One region of the Brevibacillus composti genome, then DNA from elsewhere that is predicted to be linked to it. Evidence: riboswitches for the same ligand, from Rfam matches in the RefSeq annotation. Region 1 holds a riboswitch; the other holds the start of a gene.
What was found. A riboswitch is a leader RNA that binds a small molecule or an ion and turns the genes downstream of it on or off. The one in region 1 is predicted to bind preQ1.

Region 1 (7,045 bases):
GGGAATGCGGGAAAAGGCCAGGGAATTCCGCGAACAGGGCGGACAATTGTACAGAGGAACAGAGCGCGAATGAAGCAGCACCAGGATCCCATCCTGCTGCGCAGGGAAATGATTCGCCTCGAGTCGGCACTGGCAAAGCTTCGCGAGCAGCTCTCGGAGATCCAGAAGCATTGTTCCCACGAGTTCGAGGAGACGCCGCTCTCCCGGACCTGCCAAAAATGCCTCTGGACGGAAAGTCTCTACTACTAGCTGCCAATGGATGGCTGTGTAAAGGACGGCTGCCTATGAGATCCCTGCATCCTGCTCCATAAAGTCTGGGCCCGGCAATCGATCCTCTTTTAACTTCCCCCTCCCCCTCCATCTTCGGCAGGGGGAGTTTTTTTGGCACAAAAAAAAGAGACAGCCGTCTGCACAGTATGGCTGTCTTCGATACCCCAAAACAATTTGTGAGAGGAATTGCATTCCTTATTCTATATATCGGCCGGCGGTTGTCGCTATGAGATGGCCAAATTATGGTAAAGCTCACGCGGCCGACTAAGTCCGCGACTCTATACGCCTCCTCATCTAAGGCTGCCACATAAGTCCCAACACACATGACAAATTGGCTCATCGTATAACGCACCCGATTCCGTTCCCCATGGATGGCTTCCTCTACTCGCTTCAAAAGACGACAGTTCTCAGTCAGATCCAATCGGTCATCGGGCGTAATGGACAAGTAGTTGGCGTCATTTTCGGCTGGACACACAGGCCGGCCAAATACATCGCATCGTGATTCCCTGTATCAAAAAGGGCCAAGGCTAACGGCTGATCCTTCTTGACGTCCCTTGCCGGCTTTTTCAAATCGCCCACTTTCACTCCGTACAGCGGCTCCTTTGCACCATGCCGCAAAAGCGTTTTCTTCGTCTGTTCTGTCCCAAGTTCTTCCAACCTGTTCATAACCTCTGCGACTGTCATCAAACCACCTCCCTGTCCATTTTTCTAAGTGTATCATGCCAGTTGGCCATATATTTGAGCCGAGCAGCTTGAAAAATCAGAATCGTTCCATTATGATGAAAGACAACTTTAGTAAAAATATTTTTATCGAAAAGCGGAGAGGGGTTTCCTATGAAAAAGGCATTCGTGCTTGGCGGCACTCTATTTTTTGGCAAAAGACTGGTCCAGCATCTGCTCGACAGGGGCTGGGAGGTTACCATTGCGACACGGGGAATAGCTGCTGATCCTTTTGGCGAGCACATTCAACGGCTGATTCTGGATCGGGAAAACAAAGAGACACTTCTATCCGCTCTTGGTCATACAGACACCTACTGGGATTGCGTATTTGACCAGACCTGTTATTCCCCGCTGGAAATACGGGATGTGCTGGATGTCCTCCATGGCCGGATCGGGCACTACGTGCTTACTTCCACCATGGCCGTCTATGAGTTCGGGGTGCGCAAACAGGAAAGCGAGTATGACCCCCTCGGCTATCCCATCCACTACCGCGGCCGACGGGAGTACCCCGGACTTGAAGGGTACCGGGAAGCCAAAAGACAGGCAGAGGCTGTACTGTTCCAATCGGGAATACCGGGAACGGCGATCCGGTTTCCTCTGGTAATCGGTCCGGATGATTATACCGGCCGGTTTCAATTTCATGTCGATCGCGTCAAAACAGGAGTGCCGATCGGCATCACACGTGCCGAGGACCGGATCGGCTTTATCGACTCTGACGACGCCGCCCGTTTTCTCCTCTTTGCCGCCGAGAATAAGCTCATAGGTTCCTTCAACGCCGGTTCACCCGGAGACATCTCGTTTGCAGAACTGCTGGAGCGGATTGGCTCCCAAGCAAAAATGGACGCGCAGATCACGGCACCGGCCGACCCCGCAATCCGCTCTCCATATGATGTCGGCGGCTCTCTTTCTTTGGATGTGAGCAAAGCCTGTTCTGCAGGTTTTCAGTTCCGCCAGCTGGACGATCTCTTGAATGAGCTGATTATGCATGATCTCTTGCAATCCGAGTAAGCATGAATGCCGCTGCTTGCCTCTTCATGAAAGTTCCCCCTTACCCCCCTGAGAAAAAAGAGGAGGAGTAAGGGGGAGAAGAGGAAGCGCAGCCCGATATCCTCGGTCATACTCCGCGTTTGTTTCCCCAAATCCAGGTATGCAATTGCGGCAAAACTCTCACGTTTTTCAATGAAGGAGAGGCGATAACGGCCTCTACCAGCCATTCGTAGCGCTTCAGCAAATGCCCCAGCAAAATGTGCGGATTCCCTTCCCGCAAGTCGTCATTGCCCGGCTGCAAAAAGAAAGGAACCTCCGGGTACCGCTGGTGCACCTCTTCGGCATAGCGCAGATCGCGTTCGTCAAATACCACCACTTTCAGGCTGAAGCTGCGGGCATGGGCCGACAGCTTGTGGATAATATCGTCCAGCTTTTCCCAGTCGGTGGTCATTCCGGAGCTCGGCGGCTTGGGCGACAGTGTCAGCTGGTCGATCTGCAAAAACCAGTCCTGCCAGCGGCTTCCTTGTGTCTCCAGCGCCACCTCCATGCCCTGCTCATGCAAGAGCTGGATCAGCTCATCCAAGGCGGGGAGCAGCCCCGGATTGCCGCCGGATATGGTCACATGGGAAAAGGCCGCTCCGCCTGTCTGCAGCAGCTCGGCTGCGATTTCTTCTGCGGTCAGCATGCGGATATCGTCTTTTCCGCTGCCGTCCCAGGTAAATGCCGAGTCGCACCAGGAGCAGGCATAATCGCAGCCCGCCGTCCGCACGAACATCGTTTTCTGCCCGATGACCATGCCTTCCCCTTGTATCGTCGGCCCAAAGATCTCCATTACCGGGATGCGTTTAGCGCTCATGGGAACCTCCCGCAAACGGTCGGTACAGCACATAGCTGGTCGGCGTCTCCCGCACGAAAACCTGCACGCATACCGGCTTGTTCTCTGTCTGGTCCAAATAGGCCTGGATCAAGTCGCAGATGGTCCGGGCGACGATCTCTGTCGTCGGAAAGCGGTCGGCGTCTTCGTTGTCAAAGAACTCCGCATGCTCATTGAGCAAACTGTGGTCAAACCGGTCGTGAATGATTTTTTTCAGCGCGGAAAAATCAGCCAAAAACCCCGTCTCATCCAGTTGATTTCCGGCAATCGTCACATTGACGAAATAGGTATGTCCGTGGACGCGGCTGCATTTGCCCGCCCGTTCGCTGGGAACGTAGTGAGCCGCCGCGAATTGCAGGTCTTTGTTCAGCTCGTAGCGGAACGGGTGGGCGACAGAGGGGTAGATTTGCTGCATCATGCCAGCATCCCCCCTTTGATGCCGGACAGATACTCTTCCAGACCTGTTTTCCGCAAACGGCAGGCCGGGCACTCGCCGCAGCCGTCCGCCACGATGCCGTTATAGCAAGTGAGGGTATGCTGGCGGACATAATCCAAGACCCCCAGCTCATCGGCCAGCTTCCAGGTGTCCGCTTTGGTCAGCCACATCAGGGGCGTGTCGATGACGAACGGATGATCCATCGCGAGATTCAGCGTCACGTTCAGCGACTTGATAAACACATCCCGGCAATCCGGGTATCCGCTGAAATCCGTTTCGCACACGCCTGTCACGATCCGCCGGGCACCGACTTGTTTGGCCAGGACAGCGGCGAAAGAGAGAAACAGCAGATTGCGCCCATCGACGAAGGTAGTCGGCAGCTCGCCTTGCTTCTCTTCGATCGCGATCTCGTCCCGGGTCAGGGCGTTGGGGGCGAGCTGGCCGAGCAGCGACATATCTAGCACATGGTGCCTGATGTTCTGCTCCCGGGCGATGCGGGCCGCCACTTCTACCTCCAGCTTGTGACGCTGTCCATAGTCAAACGTGACGGCTTCCACTTCACGGAAGTGCTTCATCGCCCAAAAAAGGCAGGTGGTGCTGTCTTGGCCGCCACTGAAGACGACGATGGCCTTTTCGCTGCTGGCAGCGTTCTGGTGTTTGGCTGCGTTCCCGCTGGCAACGTTCTCGAAGCCATTTTCCTGTTGCTGAATCATCTCATGCTCTCCTCTCTTATCTCCTGACGCGCAAACGCCAGGCAGAGAGGTTCCTTCCCCACACCTATACTTAGCGGAACATGAAAAAAACGATATCTAAGGAGATACCGTTCCTTAGTTTTTTATAGAGGGTGTAGCTAGAACCTCTCCCGAAGCCAGTAGCCCGGCGTAGCCGCGAGGGCTGTCTGCCGGATGACTTCAGATTTTGTATTCGAATAGCAGTAGTATACCATACACTTCGCCACGGCTGGGGGCAAATTTGTGAAAAGGTCTGATCATTTTCAGCATGTATTTGCAGCAGAAAGGACAAAGTAATCATGGCAAACCCACATGAAAGGGGCGATGAGAAGCCATGACCAAAAAAGAGTATGTGATGGGCATTATCGACACTCTTCAGCAGCAGCAGGACCTTTTGCCGCAAAATCTGCAGCAGCTCTTGCGGGAGACAAAAGAGACCCTGCAAAGCATCCCTGCCGAGACGTTTTTTAAGCACTCCAATCACGTTGTTTCCGAACCAGCCAGGCAAAAGGCTTTTGATCCGGATTCCCCCCTTTTCCGGTTGAGCGAAGGCTATTGGGAGCTCAGAAGACTGGCCGAGAGGAACCGGGAATCCCATCCGGATTTTCTCCAAGCCGTCAACCAGCTTGATGGTTTGCTGGGGGCATCCGAGGGGTATTTCCCTGAATAAATTAGAGCGCTCCCGTGAAAAGTAAGAACGCAATACAATCGCAAGATAAGAGTTGGAGACATGCCTAATGGACATAACGACTTTGTTAAATACTGGGAGGACAATCATGGGAATTCTTAGCGGCACTCCAGAAAAAGAACCAATGCACTACGGAGAAGTATTTGGCGTGTGGAGCTACCTCTCTACCACCAAAGGCTTGGTGGCGGCCTACCAAACCTTTATCAATCATACAGGTGACAGGGATCTCCGCGGATTTTTGGAAGATGTTGTACGCAGCATGAAGCAGGAAAGCGAGCAAGTGGAAAACCTCTTGAAAATCAATGGTGTAGGGCTGCCGCCTTCGCCTCCGGAGCGTCCAACCGCCTCCCTGGAGAGCATCCCGGTCGGTGCCCGCTTTAACGATGCGGAAATCGCCGCAGGGGTTGGCCGTGACATCGCTGCAGGACTGACTGCATGTAGCCAGGTGATCAGCCAATGCATTCGCGAGGACATTGCGATGATGTTTGGCCAGTTCCACATGACAAAAGCTCAATTCGGTGCAAGACTGCTGCGGATCAATAAGGAAAAAGGCTGGCTCGTGCCTCCTCCGCTGCATGTCAGCACGCCGGAGCCAGTTCACGCCTGATAAAAAACTGCGAACCAGCCTCTTTGTCATCAAGGGGTTGGTTCTTTTCTGTCGCCCGCAAAAAAAGCCCCCATGAGCATTTTCTTGCGACAGGGGGCATGCCGATACAGATTTGCTTACCATCAGATTCCTCTTAGTAATTCAGGAGGATGGAGAGAACTTTAGCCGCAGCAGCGCGGGTGGTGACTCCGGAGGGATCAAAAAGGTCGTTGCCAACGCCGCCCAAGATACCACCAGCATTCAGCTGATAGACAAAATCTTTGGCGTAGCCGGCGATGGAAGCCTCATCCGCAAACAGGATCGAAGCCTTCTGCCGGTTGTGAGGCCACTGCCATAGAGGACATCGTCATCAAGCAAAGAAGGGCAAACCAGGGAATCAAGAAAGCTTTCTTCCTCATTTTTATCCTCCTGACGTGGTTTTTCCACTGAAAATCTAGCCGACTCTCTCCTAATGGTTGGATGAGGCTGTAGTGGGGAAGCTCTTCCCTATTATCTCCGTCATCTTCAAGACAACTTCATCCCCTGCCTCTGAAGTGGAGGCGGTTCCCCCCAAATCCGGTGTAAGCGCCTTTTGTTCTTTTAACACTTGCTCGGTTGCCTCGAGAACGACATGCGCCCATTCTTCATACCCCAAAAATTCGAGCATTTGACTGGCCGACCAGATCGCGGCAAGCGGATTGGCGATGCCTTGCCCGGCAATATCCGGGGCCGATCCGTGAATGGGTTCAAACATGGAGGGGTAGATTCTCTCCGGATTGATGTTGGCTCCGGCCGCCAGTCCCAGTCCCCCCGCCAATGCTGCCCCCAGATCGGTCAAGATATCTCCGAACAAATTAGACGTGACCACGATCTGGAACCGTTTCGGCTGGTTGATCATGTACATGCTCGCTGCATCGACGAGGTACGAATAGGTCTGAACATCCGGATACTCTTTCCCGATCTCCTCAAACACTTGATCCCAAAACACCATGGAGTAGTTCAAGGCATTGCCTTTGCTCACGCTGGTTAAGGTTTTTCCCGTCTTTCGCGCGGTTTCATATGCGTAGCGGATGATTCTCTCTGTACCTTTTCTGGAGAAAACGCCGGTTTGCAAAACCACTTCCTCCGGTTTCCCTTTGAATAGCCAGTCTCCGGCTCCCGCGTATTCTCCTTCGCTGTTTTCGCGGATGAACAGCATGTCGATGTCTTCTCGCCTGACATCTCTCAGCGGACATGGCGCTCCTTGCAATAGCTTGATCGGCCGCAGGTTTACGTATTGATCAAACCGCTTGCGGATTTTGAGCAGCAGGTCCCAGAGCGAAACATGATCGGGTACGCCCGGATACCCTACGGCCCCCAAATAAATCGCATCAAACGACTGCAATTGTTCCATGCCGTCATCGGCCATCATTTTGCCATGCCGGACATAGTACTCGCATCCCCAGGGAAAGAAATCAAATTGAAACTGGAGGCGCTCATCCCATTCGGCAATTTTTTGCAAGACTTTTACCCCTTCGCGGATCACTTCAGGCCCGATCCCGTCGCCCGGTATGACTGCGATCTTATGGATGTTTTTCACTGCGATTCGCTCCTGTTTTCTTAATGGTTTCTCGCTTTGTACAGATGAACGCCGGATCTCTTTTCCGCCCACTTCAGGAGGAAATCCACGCTGACCGCCAGGATGGCGGCGGGGATCGAACCGGCGAGAATTCTCACGTCATCCGTGGATAATATCCCTCGGAAAATTACCGCG
Region 2 (7,045 bases), 2.1 Mb from region 1:
CCCTCCGAACGGGTAAAAAGTCCGGAGCTGTTCCTCTTGGAAAAAGAGAGTTGTTCTGAATTGACCGCCCTGCTGGACCGCCTGAATGAGACGGATCGCCTGATTCTCACCCTCCGCTTTGTTCAGGATATGAGTTACGAAGAGATTGGCAGCATCGTGGGCATGAGCAAAAACACAATCGGGACCCGGCTGTTCCGGGCAAGAAAGCAGTTGAAAGAGCTGCTCGTTCAACACAGGGAGGAAAGGAGAGAATCCGATGCCGCATATTGATGCGCTTACCTTGATGATGTACGTGGACGGGGAACTGTCAGATATGGAAGCGGCCGCTGTACGAGACCATGTCAACGCCTGTGCCGGTTGCCGCCGGGCACTGGAGATGCAGCAGGCGGAGGAAAAGTGGGTGGCGGAGCGTTTTTTCGCTGCTGATCTCCCTCCCCTCCCGATGGAGCTGGATCCCCTGACAATCGCGCAGGTAGAAGGCATAGCCCTCTTGCACAAGCGAAACCGCCGCCGTTTCTGGTGGCGAATCCTCCTGGTGGCCGGAAGCATGTTGATCTCGCTCGCCTGCTATCTCCTTTTCTGGCAGAAAATCTGGGCCGAGTGGGCTCTGCCGATCTGGACCGCCTGGCGCAGCCAGCTTTTCTGGAGTTCCGCCTTTTGGCTGAATGACAGTGCCCGCGACCTTTTCCATGCGCCCGCCGCCTACCTGATCGCGCTTCCGCTGCCGTTTTTGCTGCTGGCCGGTTTGCTTCTGGTGTTGAATCTGCGCTTTTCGCCCCTTTCTACATCGCGCTTTGACAAACAGGAGGTGAAGTAGCTTGAGAAGGATGTTTGCTTTGATCCTGCTGACGAGTCTCTTGCTCGTCTCCTCTGTCGCCTACGCCTTTTCCGGCGTTGCCGAGGAGCGATACTACTTGGCGCAGGAGAGCGTCCATCGGGGGGATTTGGCCGTAAGCGCCGCCAGGACGGTAATCGAAGGCGTCGTCGACGGCGACTTATACGTGTTCAGTGAAAATGTACAGATAAAGGGGAAAATTACAGGGGATCTGTTCAGCTTCGCGGCAACCACGATCGTCTCCGGCAAAGTCGAGGGGGATATCCGCTCGGTGACGGACACGCTGTTGCTGAATGGCGAGGTGGGAGGAAGCGTAGCCAGCATCTCCAATCACCTCCTGCTGGAGCCGAACGGACGGATTGGGAAGAACCTGCTCATGCTGGCAGCCAACGCCGATCTGCTGGGAGAGGTGAGCCGGGAAGCAAACGGGATGGCCGACAGCATCCGCATTTCCGGGAAAGTCGGCGAAGGCATCTCCATGCTGCATGCGCGAACCATCCGGCTCGACGCGCCTGCCGAAATCGGCGGCGACCTGGTCTACACCAGCCCCGGGGAGGCAATGATTGCGCCTGGTGTGACCATCGCGGGCAAGGTCTCTTTCACCCCGATGGAGCCTGTGCAGAAAACCGAACGCTTCTCCTACTTTCCGCTCCTGCTGGGCCTCGCCTCCCTGCTTTGCACGCTTTTGATGTGGCTGGCTGTCCGCTATTTGTTCCCCGCTGGACTGGCGGGGATCTCCCGGCAGCTGGATCAGGGTGGACGCAGCCTGTATCTGTGGGGACTTATTCTGATGCTGGGCATTCCGCTTTTGTCGCTCATCCTGCTCATCACCATGGTGGGAATTCCGGTGGCGGTCCTTCTGATGGCGGCCTATTCGATCCTCGTTTGGGCAGCCAAGGTATTCGTCGGGGCCTGGCTGGGCATCCGGCTGGCGGAACGCTTTCACTGGCGCCTCTCTCCGCTGCTGGCTGAGCTCGTCGGCGTATTTCTCCTTCAGTGCCTGATGACCATTCCGCTGATCGGCTGGCTGCTCGCTCTGCCGGTCTGGGCCGCCTTTTTGGGAGCACTCGCGGGAGTCGTGGTTCGGGCCAACAAAACTTTTCTGCGCTGATCACGTTTAGCTTCCGGTTTTTTGGTCAAGATGGTGTAAGAGACGTGCAGTTTTCATGTTTGACCTTCATTGACCTTCGTTGACCTTTTGTGTATGATATTCTTACAAAGAGAGGAGGAAGACCTGAATGCACATGAACTTGATTCCGACTGTAATTGAACAGACCAACCGCGGTGAGCGTGCTTACGATATCTATTCCCGTCTGCTGAAGGATCGCATCATCTTTCTCGGTACGCCGATCAACGACACCGTAGCCAATATCGTCGTGGCACAGATGCTGTTCCTGCAAGCAGAAGACCCGGAAAAAGACATTCACTTGTATATTAACAGCCCGGGCGGATCGATTACCGCCGGTATGGCTATATACGATACGATGCAGTTTATCAAACCGGATGTATCCACGATCTGTATCGGGATGGCGGCATCCATGGGCGCCTTCCTGCTGGCAGCGGGCACCAAGGGCAAGCGCTACGCCCTCCCCAACAGCGAAGTGATGATCCACCAGCCTCTCGGAGGAGCACAAGGGCAGGCCAGCGATATCGAAATCGCCGCCAAACGCATCCTGCGAATGCGCGAGCACCTGAACAAAATCCTCTCGGAACGCACGGGTCAACCCTTGGAGCGCATCCAGAAGGATACGGACCGCGACAACTTCCTGTCCGCGCAAGAGGCGATGGAATACGGCCTGATCGACAAGGTCATCTCGTCCGAAGCTGCAGCCAAATAAACAGACACGCGAATCGTGTCCTGCGTGTGGAAACCCTGCCATCACCGGCAGGGTTTCTTTGCGTATGCCGGAATTTCCATTGACTCCTCTGTCGCACAAGCGATAACATATGTCTTTGGGATCTTTTTATGCCCACGTGGTTCGAAACCATCCCACGATAAAAAACTAAGGAGCTAACTGAATATGAACGTAAAAACACTTGTCGTCAACGGCATTGTGGCTGCTCTGTACATTGCGGTCTCAATGCTCATCCAGCCTTTTGGCTTTACCAATGTACAATTTCGGGTATCCGAAATGTTCAATCATCTCATCGTCTTCAACAAGAAGTATTTCTTCGGCATTATCCTGGGGGTCTTTCTGACCAACCTGCTTTTCTCGCCGATGGCGGCATACGACCTGGTATTCGGCGTCGGCCAATCCGTGCTGGCTCTGCTGATTACGATGTTCACGATGCGGTTCATCAAAGACGTCTGGGCCCGCATGATGGTGAATACCGCCGTCTTCACCTTTACCATGTTTTTGATCGCGTATGAGCTGAAGCTGGTTTTCGATATGCCGTTCTACTTCACGTGGCTTACGACAGCGGCTGGCGAATTGGCGGTGATGCTGGTCGGGGCGCCGATCATGTATTTGATGAACAAGCGGCTGAATCTGGAAAAACGGGTCTAGTCCCGTTTGCCAAGGCCGTGCTTTTTGATATGGTATTGCAGGCTTTGCCTGGTAATCCCCAGCTTTTTGGCGGTTTTGGAGATATTCCAGCCCGTCTCTTCCAATGTCTGTTGAATATAGTGCACATGAGAGGCCGAGAAGATCGATGTCAGCGGCCTCTTTTTTGTTTCCTTCTGCTTCTGCTCGATTGCCCGGTAGCCGGGATCCGCAAAAATCTTCCTTCTCATATAAGCCGGCAGGTGATCCACCTCGATCGCCTCGTCCGTCTCGCTCGCCCGGATCACCACATTTTCGATCAGATGCTCCAATTCCCGCGTATTGCCGGGCCATGGATACGCCAGGAATACCTCGAGCAGCTCCTCGGAAAACGGCGGTACGTACTTGGAGAACTTTTTGCTGTAGTAGGCGAGGAAATAGTCGGTGAAGAACCGGATGTCCTCCTTGCGCTCACGCAGAGGAGGGATGTAGATGCTGGTGTGGGCGATCCGGTAGAACAAGTCCAGCCGCATCTTCCCTTCTTCGATCAGCTTCTCGGGATCCTCGTTGGAGGCGCTGATAACCGTGCACTCCACCGGCGTCACTTCGTTGGACCCCACACGCCGCACCAGCCGCTCCTGCAAGACGCGCATCAGCTTGGACTGCAGCGTCATCGGCATGGAGTTGATCTCATCGAGAAACAGCGTGCCGTCCTTGGCATACTCAAACAAACCGATCTGATCCGTCGCCCCGGTAAAGGCCCCTTTTACGGTGCCGAACAGCGTGCTCTCCAGCAGATTTTCCGGAATCGCTGCACAGTTGATCGCGACGAAGGGGCTTTTGGCGCGCGGGCTGTGGTTGTGCATGCTTTGGGCAAACAGCTCCTTCCCGGTACCGGTTTCCCCGACGATCAGCACATCGGCATTGTGGAGCGCAATCGCTTGCGCCTCCTTGATCAGCCCTTTGATCGCGAGACTTTTTCCTTTGATGTCCGGGAAAGAAAAGGTCGTGCCGTTACGCTCGTTGCGCTGGTTTTTCTCCTTTTCCAACGCCTGTCGCTTGATCTCGATGGTCTGGTGGAGCCAGTCCTTGAGCTTGGATTCATTGGTGCTGAGCGAAAACACGGCGATCGTCTCCCCGTCCCGCTGAATCGGAAACGTACTGTAGTTGACGTATTTGGGCACACCGTTGACCGTCGAATGGGCCCGGTACCGGGAAAAATCCAGGCGGCCCGCACTGGGGATGAGCTCGGAAATCGGAAGCCCTGCCTTGGCGGCCAGGGAGATCTCTTCGCTCAAGTCATGCCATATGATTTCATGCCGGTCATTAAGCACGATCACTCCGTCTACGAAGCTCCGCAAAATCGATCCGACCGATGCGGCGATCATATTCCTTCCCTCCTGCCCTGTCACTCGTTGTACAAATGAAATATATCATTAATTCGGAATTTACGAAATAGTCTGCATGCAGAGATCATCTGCATCCTGTTTTTTCAAGGCCGATCAAGGGTTTTTCCCGCCTCCTCTCTTTTCTCGCCGAAAAGGTGCAAAGAGTATCTGTGCATCCCGCCCTGTCTGCATCCCGTACTTTCCGGAAATATCGCGGTTTTCCCCAAACAGAAGACGTTGGCACGCCGCTTGCAATTTCCTTTAGGCGAGAACACCAACTACCACATTCGAGGAGGAATGATTCATGTCAAAACCAGAGATTCTCTACTCCGTAAAAGCGCAAAGAGGTCCCGTACTCCGCTGCAAGGGCTGGAGACAGGAAGCCATTCTGCGCATGCTCGAGAACAATATGGAAAATGCAGAAAAACCGGAAGAGCTGGTCATCTACGGCGGGATCGGCAAGGCTGCCCGCAACTGGGAATCCTACCATGCCATCGTCAAAACCCTAAAAGAGCTGGAAGATGACGAAACGCTGGTCGTCCAATCCGGAATGCCAGTGGCGGTTTTCAAAACGCATAAGTACGCGCCAACCGTCGTCATGGCGACGACCAATATCATGAAGGCGGACTGGCCCACCTTCTACGACCTGCAGGACAAAAACCTGACGATGTACGCCAACTACACGGCCGCTCCTTGGGAGTATATCGGGACACAGGGCGTGATCCAGGGAACCTTCGAGACGCTGTCCGCGATCGCCCGCCTGCATTACAACGACTCGCTCGTCGGCAAAATCCTCCTGACCGCTGGCGCCGGCGGCATGGGCGGCAACCAAACCCGGGCGATGACCATGCACGGCGGCGTCGCGATCCTCTGCGACTCCAACGTCAACATCATTCAAAGACGAATTGACAAAGGCTTCATCGACCTGATGGTAGGCTCGCTGGACGAAGCGATCGAGCTGGCCAAATCCCACGCGGCCCAAGGGAAGCCGCTCGGCGTGGCGGTCGTGGGCAACGCGGCTGACATTTTTGAGGAAGCGCTGGAAAAAGGCTTCCTGCCGGACATCGCGACCTCGATGACGCCCGCGCATGACCCGATTTCCTACCTGCCGTCCGGATACACTGTCGAAGAAGCCGAGCAGCTGCGCGATACCAACCGCGCGCTGTACCTGGAAAAGGCGCGCGCCACGATGATCCGCGAGCTGAAAGCGCTGATCCGCTTCATGGATCTGGGCGTGCACGCCTTCGAATACGGCACCAGCATCCGCAAAGAGTGCATCGACGCGGGCATGGATGAAAAAGAAGCAAAACGTCTGCCCGGCTTCGTCGCCGAGTACATCCGTCCTCTCTTCTGCGAAGGCCGCGGACCTTTCCGCTGGGTATGCCTCTCCGGCGACCCGGAAGACCTGCGCAAGATCGACGACATGGTGCTGGAGAAATTTAGCGATGACCTGCTCGTGACCCGCTGGATCTCCCTGGCGAAAAAGCACATCCCGATCGAAGCTCTGCCTGCGCGGATCTGCTACATGGGCTTTGGCCAGCGCAAAGCCTTTGCCCTGGAGGTAAACGACATGGTCCGCCGCGGCGAGCTCTCCGGTCCGGTCGCCTTCTCCCGGGACAATCTCGACTCCGGTATTGGGGTCGTCCGTCACGCGCAGGCCGGCTACGAGATCGCCCGCGATGTCGCCAACGGCAAAGGAAAGCTGACCAAAGAAAGCATCAAGATCCCGCTCTGGTGGACCCCGAAAGCGACGTTTGGGCCAAAAGATTTGGAGACCGAAGAAGCAAAAGCCTGATCGTTCCCCCGGAAAAGCAGTGGGTAGAGATCCGATCCCCGAGGATCTCTACCGCTCTTTTCTGCCAATCTGGTCGAGGAGGTATCGTCACGATGTCTGATAGAAGCGCAAAGGCCGCAGCCGATCTCATCATCAGCAATGCGGCCGAAGCTGTAACGTGCGTAGGCGATGGCATGGGAGATATCGGCGTCATCCGCCATGCCTGGATTGCGATTAAAGACGGCCTTATCGCCGGTGTCGGCTCCGAAGCGGAGATCGTCAGCCACTATGCTGGAGAAGACACGGAGGTGCTGGATGCTTCCGGCAAGGTCGTCGCGCCCGGCTTCGTCGATTCTCACACGCACCTGGTTTTCTGCGGAACACGCGTGGAAGAGTATGCCGCCAAGGTAGCCGGACACTCCCCGGAAAAACTGAAGGAGCTGGGGATTGCCATGGGACCCAGCCGCACCGTCGAGCTCACCCGGGATACGCCTGCCGAGGAGCTGTTTGCCCAGTCCAAAAAACGGCTGCTGGCGATGCTGGAATACGGCATCACCACGGTTGA

Region 2: another riboswitch for preQ1. It lies ahead of JD108_RS19660 (QueT transporter family protein); the one in region 1 lies ahead of queC (7-cyano-7-deazaguanine synthase QueC).

Annotation. Positions count from the first base shown of each region.
Region 1 is NZ_CP066308.1:1,525,175-1,532,219, reverse strand. It holds gene thiC (phosphomethylpyrimidine synthase ThiC) at 1-73, shown strand, start outside; gene JD108_RS08020 (hypothetical protein) at 70-249, shown strand; gene JD108_RS22665 (DNA alkylation repair protein) at 682-954, opposite strand; gene JD108_RS08010 (Rossmann-fold NAD(P)-binding domain-containing protein) at 1,105-1,998, shown strand; gene queE (7-carboxy-7-deazaguanine synthase QueE) at 2,105-2,833, opposite strand; gene queD (6-carboxytetrahydropterin synthase QueD) at 2,823-3,269, opposite strand; gene queC (7-cyano-7-deazaguanine synthase QueC) at 3,266-4,000, opposite strand; PreQ1 riboswitch class I at 4,109-4,153, opposite strand; gene JD108_RS07990 (hypothetical protein) at 4,353-4,688, shown strand; gene JD108_RS07985 (DUF3231 family protein) at 4,795-5,313, shown strand; gene JD108_RS22805 (S-layer homology domain-containing protein) at 5,447-5,611, opposite strand; gene JD108_RS07975 (tartrate dehydrogenase) at 5,762-6,871, opposite strand; gene JD108_RS07970 (ABC transporter permease) at 6,892-7,045, opposite strand, start outside.
Region 2 is NZ_CP066308.1:3,918,021-3,925,065, forward strand. It holds gene JD108_RS19640 (RNA polymerase sigma factor) at 1-270, shown strand, start outside; gene JD108_RS19645 (anti-sigma factor family protein) at 257-817, shown strand; gene JD108_RS19650 (bactofilin family protein) at 819-1,946, shown strand; gene clpP (ATP-dependent Clp endopeptidase proteolytic subunit ClpP) at 2,074-2,673, shown strand; PreQ1 riboswitch class I at 2,804-2,848, shown strand; gene JD108_RS19660 (QueT transporter family protein) at 2,857-3,342, shown strand; gene JD108_RS19665 (sigma-54 interaction domain-containing protein) at 3,339-4,706, opposite strand; gene hutU (N-tau-methylurocanate hydratase) at 5,011-6,501, shown strand; gene hutI (imidazolonepropionase) at 6,594-7,045, shown strand, end outside.